Linked DNA regions of Pseudovibrio sp. Tun.PSC04-5.I4. The protein of the gene in region 1 binds, or shares a complex with, the protein of each later gene. Links are inferred from orthologs where the notes say so. Each region holds a gene or a part of one and is shown in the gene's direction. Other genes may lie near its edges.

Region 1 (7,666 bases):
GACCGTGAATATGGTTTCCGACTAGGCGCTGCCTTCGAAATGCCGGAAATTGCATTGCGTGCACTGGTTGCCTATGAGTCGGAGATTGACCTCAATCTCGATGGTGATTTTGGGATCTCATTGCCAGCACTTTTGGGTGGTCCAATATCTGCGGAAGCATCAGCCGAAGCGTCTTTACCGCAATCCATTGAGGCTAAAGTTCAAAGTGGCGTTGCGCCCGGCTGGTTGGTTTCGCTCGGTGTAAAATGGGTTGATTGGAGCGTACTTAATAAGCTGGCAGTAAACCTTACCAGTGCTGATGTGAGAGCCCCTTCTAGTGTTGTGCGTGATCTAGGCTACTCAGATGGTTGGACTGTTGAAGCTGGAGTTGGTCATCAGTTGACTGAAAAACTTAGCGTTGGCAGCACTTTGACATGGGATAAAGGTATTGGTGGGCCATATTCTGATTTTTACGCTCTTGGATTAGGTGGATCTTACGATGTAACTGAGAAGGTTAAGTTTTCTCTTGGTGGTCGTGCTATTTATAAGACTGCTGGAGAAGGTTCATACAATATTGCGAGAACCACTGGTACAGACGTCGCTGAAGTCAACACAGACTACGAATACGACTCCTCTTGGAACTTTGCTGTTTCTTCAAAGATCCGTGTCGCGTTTTAAACGATATTACCTATGAAATTTTGGGGTCGAAGGAGAGATCCTTCGGCCTTTTTTATTTTGGGAGAGTGGCTGTGAGGCGGCATTCGAACTGGTCGTTGTTGCTGAAAATTATTTCGACGGATGGTTGTCTGAACGCTCTGTTAAGCCTGAAAATAACGGCTTGAGCGCCTAAGTTAACGAGGCGTGCTGGCAAGGTGTTGCTGAAGAATTTGTAGTGGGCTTTGATGGGGTGTGCTGTCAGTTTGATGACTTCTCCTGCTATCGCGATTTCTGCATACGAGCCGCTTGAACTTGTGTTGATTTCATAATCAACAAGCACTGCTGTGTCCTTTAACTTAGCGAATATGGACTGGCAGTGCCCTGTCATATCGGAGGATGCCGGTCCTGAAGTTACTGCAGTTCCGTAGTGTGCAATGACTAGGAGGAGCTCTTCAGAAATCAGTTCGGCTTTAGATGACGTTCCTGCGAGTAACGCATAACTAAAGAGCACTACTGCTGAAAGTGAGGGTAATGGAGACCTGTTCCTTGCTTGATGTTTGCATGACATCTGCAATTATTGTCTCAGCCTGAAAGCTTCGGTGCTGAGGAAACATTTATCCGTTGGCTTATCGCCTGCTGCTATGATGTGAACCACCTCATCATTGAAGTCATCTTCCATCGTAAAGATAAGACGCATAAAGCCTTTCTTCTTCAGGACGTCGGGCATTTTGTCTGATGTGAAGGAATAGGTATCAGGGATGCCAAGCGGTGTGAGCTTCACTTCAGTGTCTTCTACCAAGGCGACGGCTTTGTTTTGTGTTGCGCTTATCTGGTATTCAACGAATATTTCCTTCCCCATTTTGATTTCATATTTATCTTCGCAGGCTTTTGTCACAGATGGGTCCAGCAAACCGTCTTCTTTTAAGCCTGCTACATAGTTGAGAGGCACCAACACTTCGCCGCTGACGTTTTGCGGGGGGGCAGCTTGGGTTGACGCGGCCAGGAACAGACTTGCAGCGAATGCGGAGGCTGCACTGAGGCCTAAATTCTTGTTCTTCATTTTGTTGGTCCTGCTCGGCTGTGATGAGAAGGAGCGTCGCGCTCGCTTTTCTGTGTTGAGGACTAGTCTGCGGCAACCTCTGGACACACTCAATTTAATGCGCGTGCGCTGGTTAAGGGAGAGCAACGTTGCTGTTTAAAAGCAATCTAACAATTTAAGAGGATGATTACTTGAAGGTGATGGAACGAAGTAAGAACATACTTTCTTTTCGAAATGACTCACGGCATAGTGTGCCCATGACAAAGCGCCCTACAAAATCCTCCAAGTCTTCTTCTCTTCCTGAGTCCGATGAAGCTGCTTCCGGTTTCGGAGAGGCTCCGCAATCTGCATTATCTGGCAGTCCGTTGTCTGGTTCGATCTCAGACTGGGCTGGGCAGATAGCTGAGGAAGACCTGTCTGAATTGAAGGCGGTTAAAGAAGCTGAGCAGCTTGTTGAAGCTAAGGCGCCGGCTAAGAAAAAGGCTGCGCCCGCAAAAAAGCCTGCTGCCAAGAAGCCAGCCGCAAAGGCGAAGAAGGCCCCGGCTAAGTCCGCGCGTGGAACCTCCATGGGGGCGACCAATGATCCGCGTGAGCGGGCGAAGGGTGGCTTGAACCCGGTTGCTGGGTTGGATATCTCGCTGGAAGAAGCGGAAAAGCTGCTTGCGACTCATGTGAAGGATACCAAGAAGAAGAGTAAGAAGGTCAAGGAAGACATTTTCACCGGAGCAACAGCGACTGTACAGGCGCTAGCCCGGTTGATTGAGCAGGGCCGGTCTGATGAGTCTGGTGAGGATGCATGGGTTCCGCACCGTCCTGAGCGCCCCTCAAAGTCTGAGGGTGGTATTCCTTTTGAGCTTCAATCCGAGTTTGAACCCAAAGGGGATCAGCCCACAGCGATTGCTGATTTGAAGTCAGGTCTTGGGGATGGTGATAAAACGCAGGTTCTGCTTGGGGTAACCGGGTCGGGTAAGACTTTTACCATGGCGCAGTTGATCGCGCAGACCCAGCGCCCGGCCTTGATCCTTGCCCCCAACAAGACGCTGGCCGCGCAGTTGTATGGTGAGTTTAAAAGCTTCTTCCCGAACAATGCCGTTGAATATTTTGTTTCCTACTATGACTACTATCAGCCGGAAGCCTATGTGGCCCGGACGGATACCTTCATTGAGAAGGAAAGCTCTATCAACGAGCAGATTGATCGGATGCGGCACTCGGCTACACGTTCTTTGCTGGAGCGCGATGATGTGATCATTGTTGCATCGGTCTCCTGTATCTACGGTATCGGCTCGGTTGAGACCTATACGGCGATGACCTTCCAGCTGGAGGTTGGCGAGAAGATTGAACAACGCCAGTTGCTGGCTGATCTGGTGGCGCTACAATACAAGCGCAACGATGTGGCCTTCCAGCGTGGTACGTTCCGAGTGCGGGGCGATACCATTGAAGTGTTCCCGGCGCACTATGAGGACCGGGCGTGGCGTATTTCTCTTTGGGGTGATGAGGTTGAGACCATCACAGAGTTTGATCCGCTGACGGGTAAAAAGTCCGGCGAGCTTCAGCTGGTGAAAATTTACGCGAATTCGCACTATGTGACGCCGAAGCCAACGCTGAACCAAGCCACCAAGTCGATCAAGGCAGAACTGAAACATCGCCTTCAGGAGCTGAATGATCGTGGCCGATTGCTGGAAGCGCAGCGGTTGGACCAGCGCTGTACGTTTGATCTGGAGATGATGGAAGCCACTGGCGCCTGTGCAGGTATTGAGAACTACTCCCGTTACCTGACAGGACGTGCGCCGGGTGAACCGCCGCCAACGCTGTTTGAATACCTGCCTGATAATGCCTTGGTCTTTGTTGATGAGAGCCATGTGACTGTGCCGCAAATTGGTGCCATGTACAAAGGCGATTTCCGCCGGAAAGCAACCTTGGCAGAGTATGGCTTCCGGTTGCCATCTTGTATGGACAACCGACCTTTGCGGTTTGAAGAGTGGGATGCGATGCGCCCGCAAACTGTTGCTGTTTCTGCGACCCCCGGTAACTGGGAGATTGTCGAGGCAGGCGGTGTGTTTGCTGAGCAGGTTATTCGCCCGACTGGTTTGACTGATCCTGATATCGAGATTCGCCCTGCGAAAACACAGGTTGACGATTTGCTGGGCGAGGTGCGCGAAAAGGCGGCTGAGGGTTATCGGACGTTGGTGACAACGTTGACCAAGCGGATGGCGGAGGATTTGACCGAGTATCTGCACGAGAACGGTGTGCGGGTGCGTTACATGCACTCCGATATTGATACGCTGGAACGGATCGAGATCCTACGCGATCTGCGCCTTGGTGCATTTGATGTGTTGATCGGGATTAACTTGCTGCGTGAGGGGTTGGATATTCCAGAATGTGCGCTGGTTGCCATTCTGGATGCGGATAAGGAAGGCTTCCTGCGCTCTGAAACCTCATTGGTTCAGACCATTGGTCGTGCGGCGCGTAACGTGGACGGCAAGGTTATCCTCTACGCGGACAGGATGACCGGCTCTATGGAACGGGCGATTGCGGAAACCGACCGCCGCCGGGCCAAGCAAGAAGAATACAATGTGGAGCACGGGATTACGCCGGAAAGCGTGAAGCGTTCCATAGGCGATATTTTGGAAAGCGTTTACGAGCAAGATCACGTTTCTGTCGATGCTGGCTTTGCTGAGGAAGGGGCTACGATCGGGCACAACCTCAAGGGGCATATTGAGGACCTTGAGAAACAGATGCGCGAAGCGGCGGCTGATCTTGAGTTTGAAAAAGCGGCTCGTTTGCGGGATGAGGTTAAGCGACTTCAGGTAACCGAGCTTGCGATCTCTGATGACCCTATGGCGCGGCAACGGACGGTGGAGCAGCAAGCCGGTGGGTTTAGCGGTTCCAAAAAATACGGCAAGGCAGGCAATTTGCCGAAAGAAAATGCCAAGAAAGAAGGCGCCAGCAAAAGCAAGGTTCACAAACCGGGCCTTGATGAAATGGGGCCGGGGACAGACATGCCAACTCCTGCAGGCGCTTCAACCGAGAAGAAGCCACGCAGAACTGCCAGCGGGCGAAGCTCAGGCGGGCGTCCGGGAACCCGGACTTACAGGAAGTAGAGCCTATAGAGCTGTTTGCCGTTAAATCGGGAATACGCTTTATTTTTGAGCTGGCTGCGTTAGATCAATGTGGCCAGCTTTTTTGCAGCGCATGTTGATAATAGTTCCGAATTGCAAGTGAGTTATCTCCCATGAAAACGACTTTATCAGCTCTTTTTGTAAGCGCGCTTCTATTGGGCGGCGCGCTGGCTGAGGATGCAAAAACTTACTCTGTTAGTCAGGTGACTGACGCCAGTGCATCCAAGCTGTCACACATGTTCCGCTTTGAACCTGATTTGTTGCAAGTGCCTGCTGGAGCAACGGTTTCATTTGATAATTTTGACGGCGACCACACTGTTGTTTCGATCAAGAAAATGACACCGGATGGTGGACCCTCTTTTAAGTTTAACAAGCTTGATGCAGATCGGTCCGTTACCTTTGACACACCGGGCATTTACGGTGTCACCTGTGGCTTGCATGGGCGTTTTGGCATGGCGATGCTGATCAATGTGGGGGATGGTTCTGCAGATATTGCTGGTGGCCGATCTGTTGTGCCGGGTGGTCGCAAGGGCAAGAAACTAATCGAGCTACTGGATAAGCTGGAGGCGCAATAAGCTTCTTGTGCATAAATGGGTATGGCGCGTAGCGCGCGAAAGGCAGCTTGTTGGCTGCCTTTTTTTGTAGTTTGATCTAAATGCCGCGCGACTATTCAGGGACGGGCGTTCGTCGGAATTTGATGAAGTGCGGGCCAACTTCCACCAGCAGAATGCTGCCGAAGATCAGGGCACAGCCGAATATTCCTGCAAATGGGAGCCTCTCTCCCAGGAAGAATGCCGCTGCCAGTGCTGCAAAGAGGGCTTCGGAGGACAGCATGATCGCTGCGTCTGATGGGGTGGTCCATTGCTGAGCGAAGGCTTGAAACGTGAAGGCGACACCACCGGAAAGGGCGCCCGCGAAGAAGATCTCAAACCATGCATCCTGAATGGCTTGCAGAGTATAGGTCTCGTAAAAGAATGAGATGATGAGCGTGACCACGCCAATGAAGGTGAATTGCAGTGCTGCAATGGCAATCGGGCGGCCTGAGCTGGTTGCAGCTTTGCCCATGTAGATCATTTGCAAGGCCCAGAAGAAGGCGCAGATCAACATGAATGCATCGCCCATGTTCAAGGTGGTCAGTCCGCCACCGAGCAGGTAAATGCCGAGCAAGGTTATTATGCTGGCGGGCCAGACGAGAAAATTCGGGTGCCCTTTGAAGAAGACCTTCACCAGAATTGGGGTCAGCACAACGTAAACGGCAGTTAGAAAGCCTGCGTTGGTGACAGAGGTGACGAGCATACCAAATTGCTGGAGCACTGTTCCAAGCGTAAAGCTGACGCACACGATAAATATCATGGGCCAATGGGCTTTGCTGATCTTCCTGGTGGAATGAACGCGTCGTTCTCGGAGTGCAAACGGAATTACCACTAGAGCGGCCAGAAGAAAGCGCATAGCGGTAAATTGCAAGGGGCCGAGGCTCTCCATTGCAGTGGATTGCGTAACAAATGCTATGCCCCAAATGAGGCCAGCCATAAGAAGAAGAATGTTTGCAGATGCCCTAGTCATCTCGAAGATGTACTTCAAGCGTATGTGCCCTGCAAGCGTCTACTTATAGGGTAAGTTGAGTTTCTCTCATGAAGGGTCGGCTAATTTCTGGCGGTTAGAATACAAAGAGAACCAGAAACATTACGCCGACAAAAGCGCCTATTAACGCGGCCGCTACTGGCCATGGTGATTGAGTGTGACTGGTCTGATCTTGGCGATGGTATTCAAATGGCGAAGTGCTCATTGTTTCCCCCTGTGACCCCGGTCAGTTGTGTTTCTGAGTAAGGGCCTGATAACGCGGATTACATCGACTACAGAGTTACTATATTACTGGATTTTGGTGTGTTCGAGATACCACAGGTTGAGCTTAAGCAGATCGCTCAATTGCAAAACTGCTAGTTCCCATATTTTCTCATAGATCTAGAGCTTCGAGACCGGCCTCGAGATAATCAGGCAAGAGCGGCAGGTCTAAGAGGTAGGTAGCTATCGGAGAATTGGCTCGTTCTCTGGCTTCCGTGAAGGCCAGGTCCAGGTCGCCTGTCTCGTAATCACCCCGTCCGATCCACGCGATTGCAACCAGTTCAGTCGCTTCGTCGATGTTGAGATCCTCGATGATTTCTTTCAGTTCGGTTGCGGATGAGTCGTCATTTTCTTCTTCCGCGAGGCCGTCGTGAAGATGCGCGTTGTCCAGCGTCTCCGGATCAAGGGTAACATCCCCTTCATGCCCGTCCTCATAAGTATCTGGCAGGCTTACGGAAACGGCACGCGCTTTTTGTACAATCATACGAACGGTATCTGCAGATAGTGCTAATTCTACGGCCATGGGTCATCCCCGTTTTTTGCTGTAGCAGAACGTTACTCCTGTTCCGAATTATTCTGCAAGTGGAACTTACAGAACAGCTGTCTCCGTTCTTTATGGGCTCCCTCGCAGTATGGAGGGAAGCTGCGTTATGGGGGGCTTAAGATATAGAAAAGAAAAGGGAATTGGTTAAATGAGGGTTAGTTAGCTGCTGAAAGTTACAGTAAGTAATTCTACAGAGCAGAACCTATCAGTTTTATATGGTTAAAAAAACAATATATACCGCTACGGTAGGGGTTGTTTGTGCGCTGCACCTAAGAGTAGAATTTGATTCAAGGGCAAAACTAATAGCAAATTCTCTTAAATTTCTAGGTGCTGGCGGACCTGAGTGCTCCGTGTTGGCAGGGTGTTATTTCGCTCTGTCAGCACGGCCTTATTTGCCTTCAATCAGATCGTTTTAAGCCTGCTGAATCCCTCACTTTTCGTGAAGGTCTTTCTGAGAAAACCACCCTCGTCTTTCGGGAGTATTCT
Region 2 (7,341 bases), 190 kb from region 1 along the record:
CATCAAGGTTGGGTTCGCATACTGCTAGATCTAACAATAATTCTGGAGACAAAAGCATAGGAATGGGTTTAGAAAACTGACGGTTATTGCGACTAATCCAATTTGAATTTAGCTTCAATATAGAGGGGTTTTTACCTAAGGTAAGATCAAGTGAAACCATCAGAATACTGTTGACCCTGACGGATAGATTCAATCAATGTGTCGCTAGATAACTAGCTGATTTGTTTGCGAATTTCTGCGAGCATCGTTAGATGCGTATGGATGAATGGTACCAAGATAGTTGCGGTTGCAACATTCACGTTGATCGGATTTTTACCAGATTCAGGCATTTGAACTGCCAACAAGTCTTCGTGACCAATAATTTCAGTCGAGATATAAAGCCGGTCAAAGTCTTCTCCAGAGGCAGCTTCAAGTTTTTTGTAGATATCTTCTAGTGCTGGCGGGCGTGGCGGTGCAATTGCGCCCGTGGATTCAATCAGGTGCGACACAGCTGTTTGCTCGCCTTTTTCCAGTTTGGCGAACTGGCGAACCAATGGGTTGGATGCCTTTGTTTCAGCCATCTCGCTGATCGCGAGGGAAAACGGGCTAATTGTGAGTGTTTTATCGACGTACTCACCTCCCGCATGATGATCCGCACTGGCGGAGGTGATGAGAGCGGGAGTGGCCAGCAAAGCGCCAGATAAGCCGATGAGTGTTTTTCTACGAGAAATTTGTAACTTACCAGTATTCATAGTTTTTCTTTCAGGTTGTTACGAGTCTACAAACTATATCTTTGGGGTTTGACCTTGTATGGAGTGAGCGTGCCGCTGTGAAATAGCTTATAATGTATTTTTCTATTTAAATTACTAAGTGCTCCTTCCTATTTTTCAGTGTTCTGAAGATCTCTTCAGTAAAACGCCGCAGGTTAAATTAGTATTTGACCAAGAGTAGTTGAGTGAAGGTGACCCGTGCTGCAAAACGATGTGTATCGCTTCGTAGATCTCTCGCATCTTCAACGCTGTTGCTATATTGTTCTTCATTAAGTATTGAAGATTCTCCCTCTGATTTTTGAGGGTAATGCGTTCAAAGGATCCTACGAGTTCAATGGCAAATTCTTCTGGCCCACTACATCGCGGAATGCCTCTTCACCCTGCTGATCCATCGGTTGCTCCGCAGCCCAAGGCGGGTGGTATAGCGGCACGAGCGATGGCTGCGCGTCAAACGGACATGCCGGCTTATATGGAAGGTTTGAACCCCGAACAAAAACTCGCCGTTGAGACGATCAACGGTCCAGTGTTGGTTTTGGCAGGGGCAGGAACCGGGAAAACCCGTGTCCTAACAACGCGCATTGCCCATATTCTTGCAACAGGACATGCGACACCCGGCCAAATTCTTGCTGTGACTTTCACCAATAAAGCTGCGCGCGAGATGAAGAACCGTATTGGCGCCTATATCGGTACTCACGTTGAAGGCATGGCATGGCTTGGCACCTTCCACGCGATTTGTGTCAAGATCCTGCGCCGCCATTCTGAGCTGGTTGGGTTGAAGTCTTCCTTCTCCATTCTGGATACGGACGACCAGTTGCGCTTGATCAAGCAGATCATTCGCGCTGAAGGGTTGGATGACAAACGCTGGACTGCAAAAGTCTTTGCTGGGCTCATGGATGGCTGGAAGAACCGTGCGCAGACGCCTGCGCAGATTTCTGCTGGAGATGCGCAAAGTTTTGCAAACGGGTTGGGGCGTAAGCTCTATGAGACCTATCAGGAACGCCTCTCCATTCTAAATGCTTGTGATTTCGGCGATTTGCTGTTGCATTGCATCACCATTTTCAAAGAGCATCCAGATGTTTTGAAGAGCTTTCAGCATCGGTTTCGATACATGCTGGTGGACGAGTATCAAGATACCAACGTTGCACAGTACCTGTGGCTGCGTTTGTTAGCTCAGGGCAATCCCAATGTGGCCTGCGTTGGTGATGATGACCAGTCAATCTACGGCTGGCGCGGCGCTGAGGTAGATAACATCCTGAGATTCGATCAGGATTTCCCCGGTGCGACGGTTGTTCGTCTGGAGCGGAACTATCGCTCGACCAGCCATATCCTTGCCGCAGCGTCTCATTTGATCGCTCATAACCAAGGTCGGTTGGGTAAGACCTTGTTCACGGATCAAGCGCTGTCTGAGGACGAGGAAAAGGTTCAGGTGGCTTCAGTCTGGGATTCTCAGGAGGAAGCGCGTGCTATTGGTGATGAGATTGAAGTGCTGCAGAACCACGGTCATTCTCTCAATGAGATGGCTATTCTGGTGCGGGCCTCTTTCCAGATGCGTGAGTTTGAGGATCGGTTTGTTACGCTTGGGTTGAGCTACCGTGTCATTGGTGGTCCGCGGTTTTATGAGCGCATGGAGATCCGCGATGCATTGGCATATTTCCGCTGTGTGCTGCAGCCAACTGATGATTTGGCTTTTGAGCGCATCGTCAACACGCCTAAACGTGGTTTGGGTGAAGCTACGCTTAAACTGGTTCATACATACGCGCGATCTCAGGGCATTCCGATGATGGCTGCTGCTGCTGAAATGGTGCAGACTTCTGAACTTCGCCCGAAAGCGCGTGCTGTTCTGGCGGATGTGCTGGGGATGTTTGATAACTGGCGCAATCAGGTTGAGGCTATGAGCCATACGGAGCTGGCCGAGATCATCCTTGATGAAAGCGGTTATACCCAGATGTGGCGGCAGGATCGTTCTGCTGAAGCGCCGGGTCGTTTGGACAACTTGAAAGAACTTATCCGCTCCATGGAAGAGTTCGAGAGCATGGCTGGCTTCCTTGAACACATCTCGTTGGTGATGGATAGGGATAGTGAAGCCAATGAGGATGCGGTCTCGATTATGACGCTTCACTCGGCAAAAGGTCTTGAATTTGATAGTGTTTTCCTCCCCGGGTGGGAGGAAGGTGTGTTCCCAAACCAGCGCGCTTTGGATGAAACCGGGCAAGCGGGACTGGAAGAAGAGCGGCGTCTTGCCTATGTTGGTGTGACGCGTGGACGGAAGCGGGTGAAGGTGTGGTTTGCCTCTAACCGACGCATTCATGGCTCCTGGCAGTCCAGTATTCCCTCCCGTTTTCTGGATGAACTCCCCCCTGATAGTGTTGAAGTTGTTGAATCCTCAAACTCCTATGGGGGCTATAACTCGGGTGGTTCCGGAGGGGGATATGGGGCAAGTCGTTTTGATAGCAGCGATGCGTTCCAGAATACCTACTCAACTCCCGGCTGGCAGCGCGCCCGCAAAACGCAGGCTTCTGGTCAGCAGTATGGCCGTATGCATGGTGGCAACCAAACCCGCAGAGCGAAAAAGGCTGGTCCGACGACCATTGAGGGCGATCTTGTTGCCAAAAGCGTCATTGAAGTCAGCAGTGATTTTGCCATTGGTGAGCGGATTTTCCACTTGAAGTTCGGCTATGGGATAATCAGTGACATCGAGGGGAATAAGTTGACCGTCGACTTTGAGAAATCTGGCCTAAAGAAAGTGCTGGATGGCTTTGTTGACCGGGCATAAGCTTCAAGTCACGCGTTAATTGCCTCTGCGGAAGTTTGTGTTATCTCTCTTCATGGTTGTGTTGGGAGGTGCGAATGAACGATGTGGTTATCGCTTTGGCGATGATTGTTGTTGCTGGTGTTGGTGCACAGTGGCTCGCCTGGCGGTTGGCACTTCCCGCGATTGTGGTTTTGCTTGTCGCAGGGTTTTTGATCGGGCCAGCGACAGGCATTTTGCATCCCACTTCGTTGTTTGGTGATTTATTGCGTCCTACTGTTGCGCTGGGTGTGGCCGTTATTCTGTTTGAGGGCGGTCTTTCCCTTAATTTTCAACGTATTAGCGGTGTTTATAAGGGCGTTTGGCGACTCGTTCTTATTGGAGCCTGTATCGCGTTTATGTTGGGTGCCCTTAATGCTCATTACGTAGCTGAGCTCAGCTGGCCTTCGGCTCTTGTCTTTGCATCTATCCTCATTGTCACTGGTCCAACGGTTATCATTCCGCTTTTGCGGCAAGCTCGTTTGGAGCGCCGTGTTGCCTCGCTCTTGCGGTGGGAAGCAATTCTGGCTGACCCGTTTGGGGCCTTACTCGCCGTTTTGATGTTCGAAGGATATCTGGTTTATCACGGTGAGCAGGGTTTTCAGATTTTGGCTGTTCGCGCCATCGCTGGTTTGCTGTTGGGCGGTGCTGGTGGTTGGGCACTGGGGAAGGGATTGATCTGGCTGTTTGTGGGTGGCCGTGTTCCTGAGTTTCTCAAAGTGCCGCTTATCTTCATCTGTGTGATTGGCTGTTATGCCCTTTCAGATCTGGTGCTGGAGGAGTCTGGTCTTTTGACTGTGACCGTTCTTGGGCTGGTTCTTGGAAATTCACGGCTTGCCAGTCTTGAGGAGTTGAAGCGTTTCAAAGAGGCAATCACGATTGTTCTGGTTTCCTCGGTGTTTATTGTTCTCACAGCTTCGGTGCAGCTTTCCAGTCTTGCTCAGTTTGGATTGCAGGATCTGGCCTTTGTGTTGGTTCTGCTGTTTGTTATTCGGCCAGTTTCTGTTTGGCTTGGCACTATTGGCGCGCATTTGAGCTGGAGGGAACGGGTGCTGGTTGGATGGATTGCCCCGCGCGGTATTGTGGCGGTTGCGGTTTCTGGCTTGTTCGCCCGTTCCTTAGTTGAGCATGACGTTGCCGATGGCGAACGGCTGGCTGTGCTTTCCTTCGCGGTTGTGGTGGCTACTGTTTTTGCGCATGGGTTTACGCTCGGCCCATTTTCGCGGTGGTTGGGGCTTTCCAGTCATACCGGGCCGGGTTTGCTGCTTGTTGGGTCCAGCAGGTTTAGTGTCGCGCTTGCGACTAAGCTGAAAACACTGAAGGTTCCTAGTCTGATCGTTGATCGAAACTGGGGCAAGTTACGTCTCTCCCGTCATGCCGGCTTGGAACATTATTACGGTGAGGTGCTTTCTGAAGAAGTTGAGAATGCATTGCCGTTGGAGAATTACAGCGCGCTTCTCGCACTTACCGATAATGATGATTACAACGCGTTGGTTGCAACCAACTTTGGTCCATTGTTCGGGCGCGGAGAGGTGTATCAGTTCGCGCCCTCTGAGGAGCAGGGGGAGCAGGAGCGCTTTCGGCGTGTTGTTACGCTTGGCGGCAGGCCCTTTCTCTCACCTGAGCACAGCTATAATGATCTTGAGACAAAGATGTGTGAGGGTTGGTTTATCAAAGCCAGTGAGTTGACGGAAACATATGGATGGGTTGCGTTTATGGAGGCACTGCCAGAAACGGCAATTGTACTCATGGTGATTGAGCCTAAGAAGAAGTTGCGTCCGCTGAATGGCCCCCCGAATGGAACTCCGGTTTCAGGTTCAATAATCCTTAGCCTTGTTGCTTGTGAATATGCAGAGGAGCGCGAGAAACGCTCCTGAGTACTGGCTTTTCCATGCCGCGCATTCTATACGCCTATTCAATGATTTTTTGGGTGAGTTTAGATAGCTCACCAAAACTAAGGGTTTATGCATGGACACGATCCGGGTTCGCATTCCTGCGCCTGAAGCGGAAGCCAAAGCACTTTCTGACGTTATGGAATATCGCTTTGAAGATGACGGTTTTCCTGTCGCTGTCTTTGAAAACTCCGAGGATGGTGAGATCTGGACAGCGGAAGTGCTGATTCTGGAATCCACCATTGATGAGGCCACCAGTTTTGTCGAAATGCGCTTGTTCGATCAATTTGAGGGCGGCGTTATTCCAAGCGATGCAGAGGTTGAGGTTCTTCCTGACATCAACTGGGTTGCTAAGTCCCTTGAGGGTTTGAAACCTGTTCGTGCCGAACGCATTATTGTGCATGGCGCCCATGATCGGGATGCCGTTGGTAGCAGCCATATCGGTATTGAGATTGAAGCGGCACAGGCTTTTGGCACCGGGCACCATGGTACGACTGAGGGTTGTTTGTTGGAACTTCAGCGCTTGCTGAAGCGTCACAAATATTCTCGTATGCTTGATTTGGGTACAGGAACCGGTGTTCTTGCTATCGCATTGGCTAAATTGACCGGCTCAGAAGTGCTTGCGACGGATATTGACCCTATCGCAGTAGAAGCAGCTATCGATAATGCACGCAAAAACAATGTCGGCCCGCTGTTTAAGGCGTTTACCGGAGCTGGTTTAGAAGACCGTCGCTTTAGTGAGTATGGTCCGTTTGATCTTGTGGTTGCCAATATTCTGGCAAAGCCGCTGGTACAGATGTCTGCCAAGCTGTGTTGTAATCTGGCGCATAAATCCACGCTGGTGCTTTCCGGGTTGCGGATTGAGCATGGACCGCGGATTATTTCCGCTTACGGCCAGCAAGGGTTGAAGTTGTCGCATCGCCACGAAATTGATGGCTGGCTGACGCTTACATTTATTAAAGGCAACTGGTCACCTTAAGCTGCAAGTTGCTGAACCAGATTTAAAACCCTCATAGCTTCGTGCTGTGAGGGTTTTTTGTTGGCTATACGCAGCAAAGCAACTTGCCTTCAACCTGGTTTTTTCGAACTGCTTTGATCTTTTGTTTTGTGCGTTTGCTGTTCGAAAACCGAGAGTATTTTTTGGGAAACACGCTTTAGAAAACAAAAAACCTTTGCTTCCGGTTCCAGCAGATTGGGAGGAAACTGCTGGGGAAGCAAAGGTCTTTTTGTGTGCCAAGCAACTGGGAGGAACTTGCTTGGTATGCCAAACAACTGGGAGGAGTTTGTTTGACGTGCCAAACACAGGGAGGGGTGTTTGGCGGTGTGAGCCGCTTAAAAGCGCTTTTCAGCGGCTCAGGGCTGCCAGCCGTATTCTGTGTTCTTAATTTTTGTGCACTTTGCAGTGCAATATTGTTTTAGATTCTGTGGAGCTTGCCTTTTACAACTTCATTTGCTTCTGATTGGCGCGCATTCCGAATAGATTTCCATACGCGGCTCATCAAAGAAGTCTTTTTGGTAACTTTTACGTCGAATGTTGCAGTAACCGGCATTGCCATAAGGTGTGCAGCGAGGATCATCATTTAGTTCCTTAATAATTATTTTCAATTTCATCATCGTACGGTCATTTGCTGCAGCGGTTTGTCTCGTCGACAGGCAGACTTATCTATTATTTCGGTTTGTAAAAAAATACATAGTTTCGCATGGCGACTATGCGTTACACGCATGTCTCAAGAACGTCACAATCTTAAAATGCATGGATTGCATACCAGATCTGCGTTTTTTGCATGAATTGTGTACCAATGTATTTGAGAGGAGCTTGCAGAATGAACAGTAATGCTCTGAGGAGCTTTTAATTGATCTGTTGAGTTGTGCCGCGATCAGCATTAGCCTCGCGGACATGTTTCAAAGCTTC

What was found.
Region 2: the proteins of uvrB (region 1) and BLS62_RS24155 are in contact, whole or in part, in a crystal structure (PDB 7EGT), measured with the Thermus thermophilus proteins. The link is inferred for Pseudovibrio sp. Tun.PSC04-5.I4 from one-to-one orthologs. Residues at the interface, in WP_096411307.1 of Thermus thermophilus: Glu23, Leu25, Arg26, Asp27, Gly28, Glu29, Arg30, Phe31, Arg55, Glu326, Asp327, Phe328, Glu379, Ser382, Gln383, His398, Gly400, Arg401; in WP_096412145.1 of Thermus thermophilus: His654, Arg656, Phe657, Gln666, Asp668, Glu669, Lys680, Arg681, Leu682, Ser683, Lys685, Tyr686, Ala687.

The regions. Positions count from the first base shown.
Region 1 is NZ_FNLB01000006.1:3,887,535-3,895,200, forward strand. The notes cover bases 1,554-4,976. They hold uvrB (excinuclease ABC subunit UvrB), read left to right. Parts: upstream 1,554-1,932; coding sequence 1,933-4,776; downstream 4,777-4,976. Other genes in these bases: BLS62_RS23380 (hypothetical protein), read right to left, coding at 1,554-1,696; BLS62_RS23390 (plastocyanin/azurin family copper-binding protein), read left to right, coding at 4,908-4,976. In the rest of the region: BLS62_RS23370 (OmpP1/FadL family transporter), read left to right, coding at 1-657; BLS62_RS30835 (hypothetical protein), read right to left, coding at 710-1,210; more of BLS62_RS23380, read right to left, coding at 1,211-1,553; more of BLS62_RS23390, read left to right, coding at 4,977-5,369; BLS62_RS23395 (DMT family transporter), read right to left, coding at 5,461-6,375; BLS62_RS23400 (DUF3775 domain-containing protein), read right to left, coding at 6,749-7,159. UniProt on the Escherichia coli protein: The UvrABC repair system catalyzes the recognition and processing of DNA lesions. A damage recognition complex composed of 2 UvrA and 2 UvrB subunits scans DNA for abnormalities.
Region 2 is NZ_FNLB01000006.1:4,073,404-4,080,744, forward strand. Bases 722-3,819 are described here. They hold BLS62_RS24155 (ATP-dependent helicase), read left to right. Parts: upstream 722-1,116; coding sequence 1,117-3,522; downstream 3,523-3,819. Other genes in these bases: BLS62_RS24150 (DUF4142 domain-containing protein), read right to left, coding at 722-731; BLS62_RS24160 (cation:proton antiporter), read left to right, coding at 3,597-3,819. In the rest of the region: BLS62_RS24145 (hypothetical protein), read right to left, coding at 1-160; more of BLS62_RS24150, read right to left, coding at 213-721; more of BLS62_RS24160, read left to right, coding at 3,820-5,414; BLS62_RS24165 (50S ribosomal protein L11 methyltransferase), read left to right, coding at 5,506-6,408; BLS62_RS24175 (aminopeptidase P family protein), read left to right, coding at 7,327-7,341. UniProt on the Escherichia coli protein: A helicase with DNA-dependent ATPase activity. Unwinds DNA duplexes with 3'-5' polarity. Translocates on single-stranded DNA with 3'-5' polarity. Initiates unwinding more efficiently from a nicked substrate than double-stranded DNA.